2 regions of the Paenibacillus sp. Y301 genome follow, and region 2 is predicted to be linked to the other one. Evidence: predicted binding sites of a transcription regulator. Region 2 holds the regulator's gene; the other holds the start of a gene.
What was found. Region 2 encodes NrdR, which represses ribonucleotide reductase genes. Its sites were predicted from a motif close to AACACNATATATNGTGTT; they were not measured.
Positions count from the first base shown of each region.

Region 1 (8,549 bases), 170 kb from region 2:
CTTATAAATTCTTATATTTTGAAGAAAAGAAGTAACCCCTTTGGTTGCAGGAACCTGACCTTGATGAATTTGTTCTTCCATAAATCCATTTTCCTCGTACCAAGTGCCCGGACCATAGAACTACTAAATTTTCTGTTCCTTCTCTACGTATCCTTGTGTTGTCTGCAAAATTACAATTACTCAAAGAGGTCAATTGATGAATGACAACCTCGGGTTGAGATTCATCTAATGCGGATCGTATTGCCTCGCGATCAAAGACATCAGCGATTAATACACTTGCTCCCGTGTTCTTGATAATCGATTTCTTACTCTCGCTTTGCGTGATTCCAATTACTTCATGACCTGCAGAAATCAATTTTGGAAGCAAGTAACGTAGCTTCATACTGTTGTAAACCAATGTTGCAAGGTTCAAATGCAGTCTTTGACGATTCAAATGTACATTATATAGAACGGATAAAACTACTTTATGTGTTTTGTCTCTATTGATAGATTCAATCTGTAACAATATGTTGTAATTATGTATTTTTCATAAAAATTCTCGGATTATATGGATAATCATGTATAATATTGTAACAATCAAGTAGTTAGTGTTCTTGAGCTAACTTGTGGGTCAACAGGAGGTGATTGTTAATCCCCCGCACACTTGATGCCTCTCTTCTACTTCAAGAGTCTTGTTTGGATCGTTATTGAATTGCTCTTTTGATTGGTCGATGGTTCATTTCTCTTTGATATATTTATATAAGAGGACACTTTGTATTCATGTCATTCAGAAAAGCTAGAGTTATATAAAATGTTAATAAACCGAGGTGTAAAATGAAGAAAGCAGTACTATTGTTTTTATTTAGCGCACTAATACTATTATTCATGCCAGTTCAGTCTCATGCAGCAACATCTCAAATAAAAATCATTTTAGATGGCCAGGAACTAAATCTACCTAATGATGTTGAAGTCGTAAATGCTGGCAACAATATTATGATTCCCATTCGAGTGGTAGCCGAGAACTTAAAGTTTAATGTGAATTGGGATAAAAAAGCACAGAATGTAAATATTCAACAAGGCTCTAAATCAATTGCATTAACTGTTGGAAAGCAAGAAGCGACCGTGGGAAATAGTACGGTTTCGCTCAATATTGCCCCACTAATAAGTAAAAATACCGTTGTGGTTCCAATTCGGTTTGTTAGTGAAGAAATGGGTTTGAAGGTAGACTGGAATAACAAAGAAAAGTCAGTTACTCTAGCAAGCACTATTTCTCCACCATCGTCTCCTGCCAACGGTAGTCAGAATGACGAGACAACAAACCTTATTCACGAAATACATTACCTGAACAATCAACTCGAAGTCTCTTTAGACCGTGAGGTTACTCCAATGATTACCACACTGAAAAACCCCGACCGTATTGTTGTGGATTTCCCATCTACAAATTTCGGTAATATGAATCAACCTGTGCCAGTTGAGTCCATAGAAAGGTTGGATACTGGTTATATTCCGAATCTTACTGATGTGCGCTATTCTCTTTTCAAGAACGATCCAGCCCAAGTTCGAATAGTTATTGAATTAAACAATGTAAGTTCGGTTAATTATAATCAACAATACATCGCAGGCAAATTCATTCTTGATCTGAATATGGTTAACGATCCGACACTAGCAACCCCGATTAGTGGTTCTGGCAAAAAAATTGTAGTTATTGATCCAGGGCATGGAGGAATTGATCCAGGTACAACAAGTATTACAAACAAATATGAGAAGCAATTTAACCTTGCTTTAGCCCTTAAAGTTCAGGCGATCTTGTTACAAGAGCCCGGAATAGAAGTGGTCATGACTCGCGAAACAGATGTTTATCCTACACGTCCAGAACGGGTTAAATTAGCTAACGATTTAAATGCAGATGTATTTGTATCCATACATGGAAACAGCGTACCTTCTTCCCCACTGGTAACGGGAACTGAGACGTTCTATTACCAGCGCGCAAATAGTAAGGAACTTGCAAACATCGTTCATAAGTATTTAATCAATGCAATGGGACTAAACGATCGTGGTGTGAAAAACGGTAGCTTAGAAGTCATTAGAGATACAACGATGCCCGCAGTTCTTCTCGAAGTGGGTTTTTTAAGTAATAAGTCTGATGAAGAGGCTATGATGTCAGAGAGCGTTCAATCTAAAGCAGCTCAAGCCATCGTAGATGGGATAAAAGAGTATCTGAAGCTATAAGACAGCAAAAAAATAAAGAGGATGTGCTTCTATGAAAAAAGGAATTCATCTTGCTATCTTGGTATGTGTAATCAGTTTATTAGCCGTAGGTTGTGGAAACAAGCCCACTTCTTCAGGGCCGGTGCAAGGTTCTAATCCTGCAAGTACTGGAATTCCACAGGGAGCTGATCAGGAAGAGAAGAACAAGAAAACTCAAGAAATTCAGGTTTATTACGGTGATGCTCAACTAACCCGACTAGTGAAGAGTACGAAGGAAATTACTTTTGAAGATAACTCTGACAAATACAGTGCAACATTTGCCGCTTTCCAGAGTAAGGATCAAACCGGGTTGATCTCCTTGTGGAACAAGATTGACTTACTATCAACAAAATTCAATCAAGGAATGTTGATATTAGATGTGCATATTCCGGATGAAGCAAGATTAGGTTCTGGAGGAGAGCTTCTAGCTCTAGATGCACTTAGAGAAACATTTTTTCAGTTTGAGGAAGTTCACAGCATCGATCTGCTTGTCGATGGAGAATCACTTGAAAGTCTAATGGGTCATGCAGACTTGGTTCACCCATTAAGCCGTGAATAAGTTTTTTTAATAAAAGACATAATTCCGAAAGAATCTCGGGATAATCCTCCTTAATTTTGCTGAATTGCATTTGAGAAATTTGTAGTAATCTTTTTGAAAACGATCATCCCCCCATCAAGGTTTTAAAAATAAGAAATCAGTCTACAACTTCATTAAAAGGAAACCATTAAACAAATGCCTACAGATCATTAGATCTGTAGGCGTATGCTCAACCATCAGTATTTTTATACAACCAAATGTATAATGTTAACTTTTCTTAGTTTCTATGATTCACTTTTCGCAACTTTTGTAGATATTTTCGCAGCTTTCATGATCCATCACAACAACATTAAGCCTATTGTAAATTCACTCGAAGCTTACGAACACTTACTATACCCACAGTTACTGCACGTCTTACATCCCTCGACATTAATCAAAGATGCCGTACCACAGGCTGTACACAGGTCACGTGATGTTTCTACAGCGCTATGTTTATGACCACCGTCTCCACTTCCGTGACTCACGGTCGATTCCATCGCAAGCGTTGCTGCTACTGGTGCTGGATCATGTTCTCTACCCACATCAATCTGAATATGAGCTTCCAATGCTTTGGCTACAGCATCCGCAATCGATTCTACGCGATTCACACCGAAGCCGATAGCACCGGAGCCACCGATTCCTTTGAGATGCTTAATTAGAAGTTCTACTTTAAATCCATGGTCTCCATAACGAAGGAACAAGGAACATACACGGCCTAAGGCCTCTGCCATAGCAAATACATCAGAACCCGCTTTACCTACATTCAAGAATATCTCGCTAGGAATACCATCCAGATCATTAATAGTTATATATGCCATTCCGAATGGTGTGTTGATCTTATAAGTTGCACCACGAAGAACTTGTGGGCGACTCTTATACTGCTTATCTAGCACTTTCTTACTTGTGGATTCTACACTCTTCTCAACAGTTAGATTACCACTTAATGATTCAAGCGCTGCATCTTCTCCTGCGAAATGATCTGCAGCCTGCTGTTCTGCTTGCTCTTCAGATACCGAAACATCTGCTGTTTCTGGCTCTTCCTTCTTACTCGTATTTAAGACTTGTTGATCGCGGCTACCATCACGGTAGATCGTCACGCCTTTACAACCAAGATCGAATGCCATCTCATACAACTCTGCTGTTTCTTCCACTGTAAAGTCCGAAGGACAGTTGGCTGTCTTTGAAATAGAACTATCTACCCAGCGTTGAATCGCTGCTTGTACACGAATGTGATCTTTTGCAGATAGATCCATTGCTGTTACATAATAATCTGGCAAGGCTTGACCAGGATGTGCTTCAAGCCATTCTTGCGCGATCGGCACGAATTGCTCATCGTAACCTAAGCGGCTCTGACGGAAATATTTGAAAGCAAAGTACGGTTCAATACCCGTTGATGTACCAACCATCGTTCCTGTACTGCCTGTAGGAGCTTGGGTAATCACGGTAACGTTACGCATTCCCTTGTTTTTAATAGCTTCCCCTACTTCTGGGAACTCCTCTGTCATATTACGCATAAATCCGCTCTGTAGGTATTTCTCCGCATCAAATGCTGGGAAAGAACCTTTCTCAGCCGCAATATCCGCTGACGCCAAATAAGCTTCACGAGCCATAAATCCATAGATTTTATCTAAGAAAACTAAAGATTCTGGACTACCATAACGTATGTTTAACTTAATCATTAACTCTGCAAGGCCCATCGTACCCAGACCTACACGTCGTTCATTCTTCTGGTTCTTCTCATTCTCATCAAAGTGATAAGGTGTTGTATTAATAACATTATCCAAGAAGCGTACTGAATAATGGGTCGTTGTTGCTAGGTCGTCCCAATTTACATCATGTTTCTCTTCATCGTAGAACTTGGATAAATTAATCGCAGATAAATTACATACTCCCCAAGCCGGTAGACCTTGCTCACCACAAGGGTTCGTACAAATAATCGGATTAAAGTACCAACTATTCGACATATCATTATAGTGTTCCATGAAGACAACACCAGGTTCGGCAGATTTCCATGCTGCTTCAATGATCGTATTCCATATTTCACGTGCTTTCACCGTACGATAAGGAATAACTTTACGACCTGCTATCTTCCATTTCTCTAGATCGCCATCCCATACTTCATTGTAGTCAGGCTCCGTAGTGTCTGGAAATACCAATTCCCAATCTAAATCTTCCTTAACCGCCTTCATGAATCCATTACTCACACACACAGAGAGATTCGCATTCGTCACCTGTCCCATGGTCTGTTTCACGGTAATGAAATCTAGAACGTCGGGGTGCCAATCATTAATCATCAACATCAGCGCGCCACGTCGGCTTCCGCCTTGTTCAATTAAGCCTGTTGTATAACTAAATAACCCTCCCCAAGATACTGCACCGCTTGAAGAACCATTCACACCTCTAACAATAGCTCTGTGCGGACGAAGAGAAGATAAATTAATCCCTACGCCACCACCACGCGCCATAATCTCCGTCATTTCAGATAGGGTCTTCATAATGCCACCACGACTATCTTGCGGAGAAGGTATCACATAACAGTTAAACAGTGTTAACTCTTCACTCGCACCCGCACCTGCAGCAATTCTTCCTCCCGGTACCAGCTTCCAATCATCCAATAGATAACGGAACTTGTCTTCCCATTCAGCTTGAAGTTCAGGTGTTGCCTCTGCTCTTGACATCGCCTGTGCTAAACGGTCCCACATCTCTTCAGGAGTCTTCTCAATATTTAATGTAAGTTTATCTATGTCTGACTCAACGAGCTCTCCGCTCCGTGTTTTTACGGTTGCAATTCTACCTTCACGTTTTACAATTTCCCCCACTTCTTTTGTAGGGAACTTTGGATCATCCTTCGTCAAGACAAGAACAACATCGCCTACCTTGGCGTTATTACTATCCGCATCTTTCCAAGCATATCTATCTAGAAATATTTTCTCACTTAAGCCCTCTAATCGACTTGTACGCTGTAAATCACTCAAAAAAAACACCCTCCTAATATATTGCTATAAAAACTTAATAAGGATAACCAAGACCGATATTCCTCAATATATTGTACTCATACCATTATACTACACTACATCTTGGTACTCTATCTTTCATTAGCGAAATTTAAGGCAAGAAAGCCCATCCATGTTAGACTATCTTCAGTTTTCTTCAATTTTCTCATTTTTTTACCCATAGATTAAGAAAAAACATTGAAAATTCACTCAAACTCATACAGCGCTAGGGATTCATGGCTACCATGAAGTTAAAATATGAACAACCTATGGATATCTATAGTTATGAACTTAACAACTTCCGTGCATACTACACTTTACAAGATTCTAATAAGGAGGGCTGAACCATGAATTCTCCATCCATTCAACATATGAAGACAGCACACGCTCTACCCATTCCACTAGAAATAGACAACAGCTGGCTTGAGAATCTGGAGAACCGTCTTGATAAAGGAGGGCCATGGGGCGATTGGCGATTGTTCCAGATGGCTATTCAGGGTGAAGAGTCTCGCTTGGTTACCAGCTTTGATGAATTACAATGTGTTAAATATCTGCAGGATCTAACGCCTCTTCCCCATCAAATTGATACGGCTCGTAGAGTGTTGTTTGAAATGTCCGGGAGAGCTATTTTGGCTGATGAAGTAGGTCTTGGGAAGACGATAGAAGCCGGACTTATTCTTAAAGAATATATCATTCGTGGACTTGTCTCTAAAGTACTCATTCTCGTACCTGCCTCTCTCGTGCTCCAGTGGGTTCGTGAGTTGAATAGTAAATTTGGTGTTCCTGCCATCGCACAGAAAAAGGCCTATTCCTGGGGTTCAGATATCGTTGTTGCGTCCATCGATACAGCGAAGAGAGATCCACATAAAGATATTTTGTTAGACCAAGAATACGACATGCTGATCATTGATGAAGCTCACAAACTCAAGAATAAGAAAACATCCAATTACCAGTTCATTCAAAAATTACGTAAGAAATACTGTCTTCTACTCACAGCAACACCTGTTCAGAATGATCTCGGGGAGTTGTTTAACCTGATTACACTTCTGAAACCGGGGCAACTAGGGAAACAAGGAGAGTTCTCATCGAACTTTGTTGTTGATAAGCGTATAGCTAAGAATGAAGGGCAATTAAAGGATGAACTTTCAAAGATCATGATTCGAAATCGCCGTGGAGAAGGACCTACTATTTTCACCAAGCGGACTGTTCGGAACGTTAATCTGCAACTATCCCCTGAAGAACAAGCACTATATGATGGGGTAACTTCATATGTCAAAGATCAGTATCAGGTTGCAGGAGGTAATCTAAGCAGTATGCTATCGCTAGTTACGCTTCAACGCGAAGTCTGTAGCAGTCGTGATGCTGTATTCGTTACATTGGTTAACTTGACCAAAAAAATGGCTGAGGATTCTCCTCAACGAGCTAAGATCTGGGATCTTGTCTATATGATCAAAGAAATTAAGGCCAACACCAAAGCGGAAAAAACGATAGAGCTCATTCGCGAAATGGACGAAAAAGTCATTGTATTTACGGAATACCGTGCCACACAAGAGTATTTATTACAGTATTTTCGTGCCAATGGGATTTCTTGTGTTCCTTATCGTGGGGGGATGAACCGTGGCAAAAAAGACTGGATGATGGATTTATTCCGCGGTCGTGTGCAAGTCATGATTGCGACGGAAGCCGGCGGCGAAGGTATTAATCTACAGTTCTGCCATAACATGATCAACTTCGACTTACCCTGGAACCCTATGCGTGTAGAGCAACGAATTGGGAGAATCCACCGATTGGGTCAACAGAATGATGTGAAGATATTCAATTTATCTACCACCGGTACGATTGAAGAACATATTCTAAATCTGCTACACGAAAAAATTAATATGTTCGAAATGGTCATTGGTGGATTAGATGTCATACTAGAACGTTTCGAAAAGAAAGAATCTCTAGAGAAGAGCTTATATAAGATCGTATTAGAGTCACAGTCGGATGAGGAAATCCGTCAAAAAGTGAATTCGTTAGGACAGTCATTAGATGAAGTAAAGAGACAAGTCGAAGATGAAGTCGAGGTCGTAAGAGAGGAAGAAGCCTGAAATGAGTATGTCCCCAGATCAAGTACAACAACATGTCATGACTTATTTAGAGGTAACCGACTGTCAAGTCATCGAGAAGTCTCCCTTCCATATCACGGCGAAGCTGTCCCCCCAAGCGGATAAGCAATTAACGAATCGCCCTTATTATTGGGGATTTGTCGAACGGACGGGAGTTGAACCTGAGACTCTGTCCTTCACCTTTGTATTTGATCCTGAACGTTACACAGTTCCAGATGTGCCGGTCAATCCAGCTCCCAATGGTGGACCGCAAGACAGCATCCTGTCTCGTTATTTCGGAGTAACGCCTACGGCACCCCGAATTGGTCCTGGACGAATCCAACGTGAAGATGTGAGTTATGGTAGTCGGAGACTTCAACAAATATGGGATGCTGCTCGCCAAGATGGCTCCTATGTTTACTTATTTGAACAACCCGGTGACCTTCAACGCCGAGCTTTGTTCTCTGCTGCCTATGAACCTTGGCTCGCTGTTTGTTTCAAAGTAGAAATGACTTGTGATGTGAAGAAGGAAGAACTTCATTTCATGGGCATTTCATTATTGAGTGGAGAAATTACCGATGACTTTCGCCACTTATTGGTAGGAAAGAATCTAAGTCCTAGACTTCCAGAGAACGTTCACATCAATCCCGCAGAGTTATCCGTGAC
Region 1 is NZ_JCAIUL010000003.1:278,808-287,356, reverse strand. It holds gene AC1D69_RS07785 (NAD-dependent epimerase/dehydratase family protein) at 2-433, opposite strand; gene AC1D69_RS07780 (N-acetylmuramoyl-L-alanine amidase family protein) at 814-2,208, shown strand; gene AC1D69_RS07775 (GerMN domain-containing protein) at 2,240-2,785, shown strand; gene AC1D69_RS07770 (adenosylcobalamin-dependent ribonucleoside-diphosphate reductase) at 3,142-5,778, opposite strand; gene AC1D69_RS07765 (DEAD/DEAH box helicase) at 6,144-7,886, shown strand; gene AC1D69_RS07760 (YqhG family protein) at 7,888-8,549, shown strand, end outside.
Region 1: the regulator NrdR is predicted to act here: its motif matches at 5,839-5,856, upstream of AC1D69_RS07770 (adenosylcobalamin-dependent ribonucleoside-diphosphate reductase).

Region 2 (8,549 bases):
GGACAAGGTATATTGCATGAGGACGGTACGTTAGACCGTAAGAAGCTTGGCAGTATTGTTTTTGGCGATAAAAAAGCCCTTGAAACTTTAAATAGTATCAGTCACCCAGAAATTCGCAAAGAGATTAGAAAACAAATGTTGGAGCTTGAGACAACTTATCCTGAACGTCTTGTGGTGGCAGATATTCCACTATTGTATGAGTCAGGACTTGAATCCATATTCGAACAAGTATGGGTAGTCTATGCACCACGTCATATACAGAAGGAACGTCTGATGAGTAGAGATTTATTATCGGATGGACAAGCAGAGGCGAGGCTTCAGTCACAGATGGATATCGAGGTAAAGAGATCTTTAGCAGATCAAGTTATTGATAACAGTCAGACATTGGCTGTAACCGAACAACAGTTGGATAAATATTGGCTGCAGTTGAGGTCGTTATGACATTTTTTCGTAAGAAAAGAGTGCTCTTACTTCTGTTTTTAACATTCGTAGTGGTGTTATTTTTCAATAGTAATTGGATGTCATGGTTTTATCCTATTCATTACAAAGAAGAGATTCAATCACAAGCAGAGGAATACGATGTCGATCCTTTTCTTATTGCCTCAATTATCCGAGTAGAGACTAATTTCAAGCCGGGTAAGGAATCGAAAAAAGGTGCGCTGGGGATTATGCAATTAATGCCGGATACCGCTAAATGGGCAATGGAGAAGGCGAAAATACCTGAAGTGACGATGTATCATATCAAGCATGAGACAAATGAGAATATTGGTATTGGAACGTGGTATGTATCTTGGTTATTAGAACAGTTCGATGGGAATAACATCGCTGCGATAGCTGCTTATAATGCTGGACCTGGCAAAGTGAAGAGTTGGATCGACAAAGAGGTCTGGGACGGGCAATATGACACGGTAAAAAGTATTCCTTTCGGCGAAACTAGACATTATGTTCAGCGCGTTGTGTATTATTACAATCAGTACACAGATATTTACGATGAATTCTAAGGTCATGAATAAAAAGAGTGCTGGTCCAGCTCTCGCCGGTCCAACACTCCATTATTCAATCAATTTAGCTGAACTGACCAGCTAATTGCTGTTCTGCAAGAGTAACCAATCGTTTAGTGATATATCCCCCGATTGAACCGTTCTCGTAAGAAGTCATGTTACCTTGGTATCCATCTTGAGGAATGCTGATTCCAAGTTCCTGAGCGATTTCATATTTCATTTGTTCTAGGGCACCTATTGCTTTAGTTACAACTAAGTTATTTGAACTGTTGTTGTTTGCCATTGTCGTTCACCTCCTGTCTGTTGGTAAAAGTATTATGTGTCATAATAGCAATCTTCATAACTAAATTTATATGGAAATTTTTATGGAGATAATTTTACTCAAGAAATCTCATGTGAAAAGGGAAGTGCTAACATAATGAAATGCCCATATTGTAGCTATGCGGGAACTAAGGTACTGGATTCACGCCCAGCTAATGAGAATAAATCGATACGCCGCAGGCGTGAATGTGAACAATGTAGCCGGAGATTCACAACGTTTGAAATGGTAGAGGAAGCACCTTTGATTGTGATTAAGAAGAATGGTAATCGTGAAGAATTCAGTCGTGATAAGGTCATGCGTGGATTGATTAGAGCATGCGAGAAACGTCCTGTGTCTGTGGAACAATTCGATATGATCGTCTCAGAGGTTGAAAAAGCTCTAAGGGATACGGCTATAACAGAAGTAGACAGTCAGCAGATTGGTGAGATAGTGATGGAAGAATTATATCGGGTTGACGAAGTAGCGTACGTAAGGTTTGCTTCGGTATATCGCCAGTTCAAGGACATTAATATGTTTATGAAGGAATTGAAGAATCTCCTCTCCAAGAGTACATCTAGGGAATAGGAAATAACCATTGACACGACATTCATTATTTGATAAATTAGTGAATGTTGTTAGTCATACGGGGCCTTAGCTCAGCTGGGAGAGCGCATCGCTGGCAGCGATGAGGTCAGGGGTTCGATCCCCCTAGGCTCCATATATTTTAAATCAGAAACGGCAGATGTGCCGTTTTTTTGTTATGTCAACTTAATCAATATGTCCTCCTATTCTCAAAATGATGAATGGATGTCCGCCCTAATACGATAACACTGTGCAAAAACAATACTTTAGTAGTTGTAATTCAAAACCGTGCAGTAGATATACTACTTGCATATTGAGTAAGTAGCAAAACCTATTCCCAAGGACAATGAAGTATTGGTCAAAGTTCATGCGGTATCCGTAAACCCATTAGACTGGCATTTCATGAGAGGCAAGCCCTATATCATACGTACGCAGTTAGGGCTGCGCAGACCAAAGAGCAGTGCTATAGGAACAGATGTAGCGGGTCGGATTGAAGCGGTGGGCAAGAATGTGAAGGAGTTTCAACCGGGAGATGACGTATTCGGTGTGTGCACCTTCGCCGTGCAGATAGCCAAATCCTTAGGAGCGAACGTGACCGGCGTGTGTAGCACGAGGAATGTTAAAGATGGTTCAATCATACGCCGCTGATCATGTCATCGATTATACTCAAGAGGAATTTACTCAAAGTGAAAGTCATTATGATCTAATCATCGATACGGTAGGAAACCGGTCGCCCTTAAACTGCAGACGTGTACTGAGCCCCAGGGGGCCCTCGTTATTGTCGGATTGCAGAGCAAGGGGGATCTTATGACGATGCAAAAGTTTCTAGAAGCTGGAGAAGTAACACCGGTCATGGACAGATATTACAAATCGAGTGAAGTAAAGGAAGCTATCCAATACTTAGAAGAAGGATATACTCAAGGAAAAGTCATTATAACCTGGGAACATACGAACAAGACTTTACAATCTAGGTGAAACCTTGCTACAAAGTGAATTAAGATTTATTACTGGGCTTAGCTTAGCTCGGCAGGGAGCACGGAGTGGTTGGTTATACTGCCCTAAAAGCTATATTCATTCATAAAAATCAACCACGCCCATAGGACGTGGTTTTGTGTTGTTTAGCCTAATCTCAGGGAATGAACTTATTGTCCTAGCGTTCTTAAATTCGTATCTGCCTTAATTGTTCTTTTCTCGGTGAAGAAATAAACCAAAGCTAAAAGCGGAAAGATAGTTCCAATGAGAGAGGTTAGCTTCCATTCCCCCTGGGTATAAGACCAAGTGCCCAAGGCCGATCCAGTAGCATACGTTTGGAATACTACTCCAGATAATTATTCAATTAGCTCAGATCTCTGAAGTAGCTTCTGTACAATCACGGCGGCTTCCGCTCTCGTTATGAAAGATTTCGGTGCGAGTTTCTTATCAGCGCGACCAGAGATGATTCCGGCTTGTATGCCAGTTGCGATGCCACTTCTTGCCCAGACGCCTATGCTATCCTCATCCGCGAAAGACTCGAGTAGTTCATTCTCCGCTTGAGAAGAAGGATGCTGTTCATTCAGGCCGGTCAGTTTCATCGCGTTCGCGATGATCATCATCGCTTGCTCCCGCGTAATGTTGTCCTTAGGGTGGAAGGTCCCATCCTCAAAGCCGTTGATCAGATGATAGGTGTGTGCTGAATGAACGGCTCCACTGAACCATGCCCCCGAATTCATATCCGAGAAAGGCGATGTAACGCCGTTATCCTCGTTCATTCCCAAGGCTCGAACAAGTATTGCGGCGAACTCCGCACGGGTAATGTTTCGTTCAGGGTGGAACAGACCATTAGCATCACCGCTAACAACCATGCGTGAGCCTAGGTCGTTCACGGCATCCTTAGCCCAGTGAGCGGTTACGTCGTTGAAGGTGATCGAATGCCGAACGACGGCATAGGTGCTGTTCGTTAGGCTGTATATATTTGCGTAGACCTTGCCATCAAGCGTTATAAACGTGGTGGGCACATGACGGATCGTTCCATCAGGTTCTACGACGATTGCAGTCGTAACTTGGTTTGAATCTGTGCCATCCGGAAGCGCGATCGTTCGCTCCATATACGTGCCGAACTTGGTTACTTCCTTCTCGGTACTGTCGTAGATCGCCCTCACGGCAAAGTTTACCGGAGGAACGATAAGGGCAAACCCGCCTTGATCCGCAGCGTTATTGACGATCCTCATCGTGTCCACTGTTGGTTTGGCGATTTCAAGCTGAACTCTAAGCCCTTGTAAACTGGATGATTCTCCAGATGATCCAATCAGCGACTGAATGTCGAGCTGTTCGACAGGCAATCGATAGGTAGCATCCTTGGTCCGAATATCCACAATAACATGATGTTGTGCCAGGTATTGAAGTGTTGGCCCACTTAGTTCTACGGTAGTAACATCGGAAGGGGAATCAACTTTAATAGTGATAACCGACCCACGTTTAGCTCCCGTAATTTGCTCTTCCAGCTTGGATTGAACCAGCACGATAGATGTATTGTCCTGGTCATTTCTGTTCGTCTTATTCACGGTTGCTGTTCCAGCTTTCGCCTCGATGTTGTTGATGAATACTACCACACCAGTCGTCGGCATCGCCGATTCGGTCTGAACCGATGACGTAACGCTTGGGGATATACTTGGTGACACTGTCGGAGGCCCAGTCGGCAGTGTAATTGGTGGTGCACTTGGTGTCACGTAACTCGAAGCCTCTGAAGCCGCGCCACTCCCTGCGAGATTAACCGCCTTTACGGTGAACGAATAGGACGTACCGTTCGTTAACCCCGTGACTTTGAGCGGGCTGGAGCTCCCTGCTACAGTTTTACCGCCAGGCCAAGCAGTCGCCTCATAGTTCGTAATCGGACGACCCCCGTCATACGAAGGAGGTGTGAAATGGACGGATGCCTCTCCGTTGCCCGCTGTTGCCGTAACGATTATTGGTGAATCTGGCACCGTAAACGGTGTAGCGCTCACGGTATTGGAGAGAGGACTGTCTCCTTTGTAATTCGTTCCCTTAACCGTAAAGTAATAAGTCATTCCGTTTGTTAATCCGTTCGCCATATAGCCATAGACCGACCCGCTGACTGAAGCGATTTCAGCTCCAATCGTTGTGGAATTTTCAGATTGATAGATAATATACTCCGACGAACCGTCCACGGGGCTCCATTCTAAGCTTGCCTGCGTGTCCCCGGGAATGGCAGGCATCAAGAATGGGGCTCCCGGCACAGGCGTCGTGTCGCTGACGTCGATCATAAGTGTTAGCGTCTTTCCTCCGACGAATGTGAAGAGGAGGGGCTTCGTTCCAATCGTTTGACCGGCTAAGAACGATTTCCTAATCGTTACCTCGTTACCATTCACACTGTAATCGGTGTCTTCAACGAGTTCCGTTCCTTTAAGAGATATACTATCGAGCGTATAGCCGTTCCAAGTTAAGTTCGTAGCAACGTCCCCTTGGGAGGAAGTTTTCTTATCAAAATTAACGGCAGCCGGGCTAAGTTGCGGAACTAGGATCGTATAGCTTTCACTCATGATTTCGCTATCAACCACACCGGATTTCACCGCAATGGCTTTAATCGTCATATCGCTAGTCACGTCAATCGGCGAACGATAGGGTGTACTGCTAACGCTTGGCACACTGCCATCTATCGTGTAATAGATACTCGTTCCTGGATCGGTTGCGTTAAGCGTCACTAGGGTCCCATAGGCTACGGAACCTCCGAACGGAATGGGCAAAGGTGTTGCCGCTTGCGCAATTGTCGTTGCGCTCGCTTCGTTGGAGACTCCGCTATCGCCACCGGGAGCCGACGCCTTAACTGTAAAGTAGTACGTCGTTCCATGTGATAATCCGGCCGCCTCATAGCTATTTACAGATCCGGTTACGGAAGCCATTTCCGAACGGGTAGTTCCGTCAGTGCTTCTGAATATTTTATATTCATCGACTCCGTTTACAGGGTCCCAGTTCAGCGTCACTTTGGCGGTTCCTGCCGTTGCGGTTAGATGGGTGGGTGCTGAAGGTGCTGCTGCGAATGTCACCTTCCGAATTAGATGATTCCTGCGTTCCGGAAAATATAGATTACCGACGTTGTCGATGGATAACCCCATGGGGTCATCCAATAGCGCAGACGTAGCTAAGCCACCATCCCCCGAATATCCGTTGGTTTCCATTCCCGCTATGATGCTGAGGTTCCCTGTCTCCTTCTCTACTTTACGGATTGTATGGTCATCCAAATCTTCGAAATACAAATTCCCTGCACTATCTACAGCTATTTCACTAGGTGATTTTAATTTTGATATCATGGTAATAATGTTTCCCGTCAATGGGTCAATTGTCCGGATACGTCCATTCCCATTGTCCGCTATATACAAAAATCCGGCGCTATCTACGGTAATTCCTATTGGACTATGTAGTCGTGCGGAAGTAGCTAGTCCTCCGTCTCCCGATAATCCAGCTTTACCCGTACCTGCTATGGTAGTGATTATTCCCGTCACTGGATCAACCACCCGGATACAATGATTGCCTCTATCTGCGATTAATAAGTTCCCCTTACCGTCGAATGTGACTGCCACGGGGGTATTTAATGAAGCAGATGTGGCTAACCCACCATCTCCTGAATATCTGGCTGTACCCGTACCTGCTACGGTAGTGATAATTCCGTTTAGATCAACCTTTCGGATCCGATGGTTATCTCTATCTGCAATATACAAATTGCCGTTATTGTCGAACGTTATTCCTCTAGGACTGCTAAGTTTTGCATACGTAGCTAACCCTCCGTCCCCGGAGTATGCAAAAGAAGAACCTATCCCCGCAACGGTGCTAATATTCCCCGCTAAGTCAACCCTCCTGATAACGCTATTAGCTGAGTCTGCGAGATAGAGGTTTCCTAGGTTATCGATCGCTATCCCCATGGGTTGATTTAACTTTGCATTTAAAGCCTGCCCGCCATCTCCTGAATATCCTTTTGTACCTACTCCGACCACCGTATCAATGAATCCCTTCGTCGTTGCGGCATGAACTCTATTTCCTATCGGAGCCAAACTGCTTACGAGTAATAATATTGAAAGGAACACCACCATACCTCTTTTTAACTCTTTCATTCTCACACTTCTCCCATTATCGATTTTGTAAGTCACAGCATTCGTTATATTTCCAATACTATCAATGTCTAAATGGAATTTATAGTATACTTAGGTATACATTTCCCCAAACGAAAGGTAGGTTGAGAGATGAACGAGAATCGGATCAAGCGGATGGAAAGTCGCCTTTTTGTCGGCCGTGAACGAGAGAAGGACCTGTTCATCAACTTTCTGACACAGGAGTATCCTCATGACAAGATCCTTAATGTATACGGAACGGGTGGCATCGGAAAAAGCTTTCTATTGGACGAATATCGTAGATTAGCCGAATTCCATCACGTTCCGTTCCTACTGCTCGATAGCAATGACTTCACCCATACGCCTCAAGGAATATGTGAAAAGATTATCGCGTTGCTTCAGATACCTGCAGGCAAGAACAGGCAACGTCCGATCGAGGAATGTCTGGACGGGTTAAATAAGATGGCGGGAAATATTCATCTCGTTGTAGTGATCGATACTTACGAAGAACTCAGCGAGCTAGATTGGTGGCTAAGGGAAAGCTTTATCACCCGAACCAACGACAATGTTCTGTTTATTATTTCTGGACGCCATGCGCTGAGAGGTAGCTGGATCGCTTCGCCCGTACAACCTATGCGGAGAGGTTCGGTATTGTTGACGAAGCGATATTGCGTAGACTATATGCATTCACAATGGGACATCCGCTAACCTTGTCGCTTACGGTCGATCTAGCGCTAAAGGAGCTATTCGCAGAGAATAATGAAGATCAGAGGGATGACTTATTTCGAGAATTAACTTATCGTTGGCTGCGCGAGGTTCCGGACGAATCGCTTCGAGATCTGGTAGAAGCGGCCTCACTCGTTAGTAACTTCAATCAAGAGTTGTTGGAGTGGATGATTGGCGAGTCGGTTTCCGGTGCAAATTTCCGTAGGCTAATCGAGCTTTCTTTCGTCCGTCCGGGCAAGGGTGGTTATCGCATTCATGCTTTGCTAAGAACAACTCTATCTAAAGAAATCCGCGTCCGAACACCCAGACGATTCAAACAACTTCGACATCGTAGTATTGCCTACTATTACAGGGAAATCATCACTCCGTCCTCAAAATTGAATATGACGGATACGATAGCGAATTTAATCTTTGGACTTGAGGATTCGGTCCTTCTCTCGACCTTCTTAGAGGATACACCTTACGGGGAATACGAATATGAGACAGTTGATGAAGATAACCTATATCAAGCTGAGCAGCATATTCAAGACGTGATGCAGGCCGAAGCTGACTACGAACGAAGCTATTTCAATCCTCAAACGGGTCAATTGCATCAAATGGACATTCCAGCACAGCACGATCGAATCGCATTTGGTAACCTTGAGCCTGCCAAGTTGATTACGTTCGGTCCGGATACGGTTAGAATGATCAAGAACCGCCAAGGAGCAACGATCGGACTAGCGATCTTCATTCCTATTCATCGTGATTCTTTACCGTATTTACGGAATCAACCCGTTTCCCGACATTATTTTAACACACTAGACCCTGGGCAGTTGGAAGAGTACGAGAGTCCCCCAGATC
Region 2 is NZ_JCAIUL010000003.1:112,607-121,155, forward strand. It holds gene coaE (dephospho-CoA kinase) at 1-441, shown strand, start outside; gene AC1D69_RS06925 (lytic transglycosylase domain-containing protein) at 438-1,001, shown strand; gene AC1D69_RS06930 (alpha/beta-type small acid-soluble spore protein) at 1,066-1,284, opposite strand; gene nrdR (transcriptional regulator NrdR) at 1,420-1,887, shown strand; tRNA gene AC1D69_RS06940 (tRNA-Ala) at 1,948-2,020, shown strand; gene AC1D69_RS06945 (alcohol dehydrogenase catalytic domain-containing protein) at 2,239-2,532, shown strand; gene AC1D69_RS06950 (zinc-binding dehydrogenase) at 2,510-2,695, shown strand; gene AC1D69_RS06955 (zinc-binding dehydrogenase) at 2,692-2,859, shown strand; gene AC1D69_RS06960 (NHL domain-containing protein) at 3,213-6,986, opposite strand; gene AC1D69_RS06965 (ATP-binding protein) at 7,116-7,691, shown strand; gene AC1D69_RS06970 (helix-turn-helix transcriptional regulator) at 7,652-8,549, shown strand, end outside.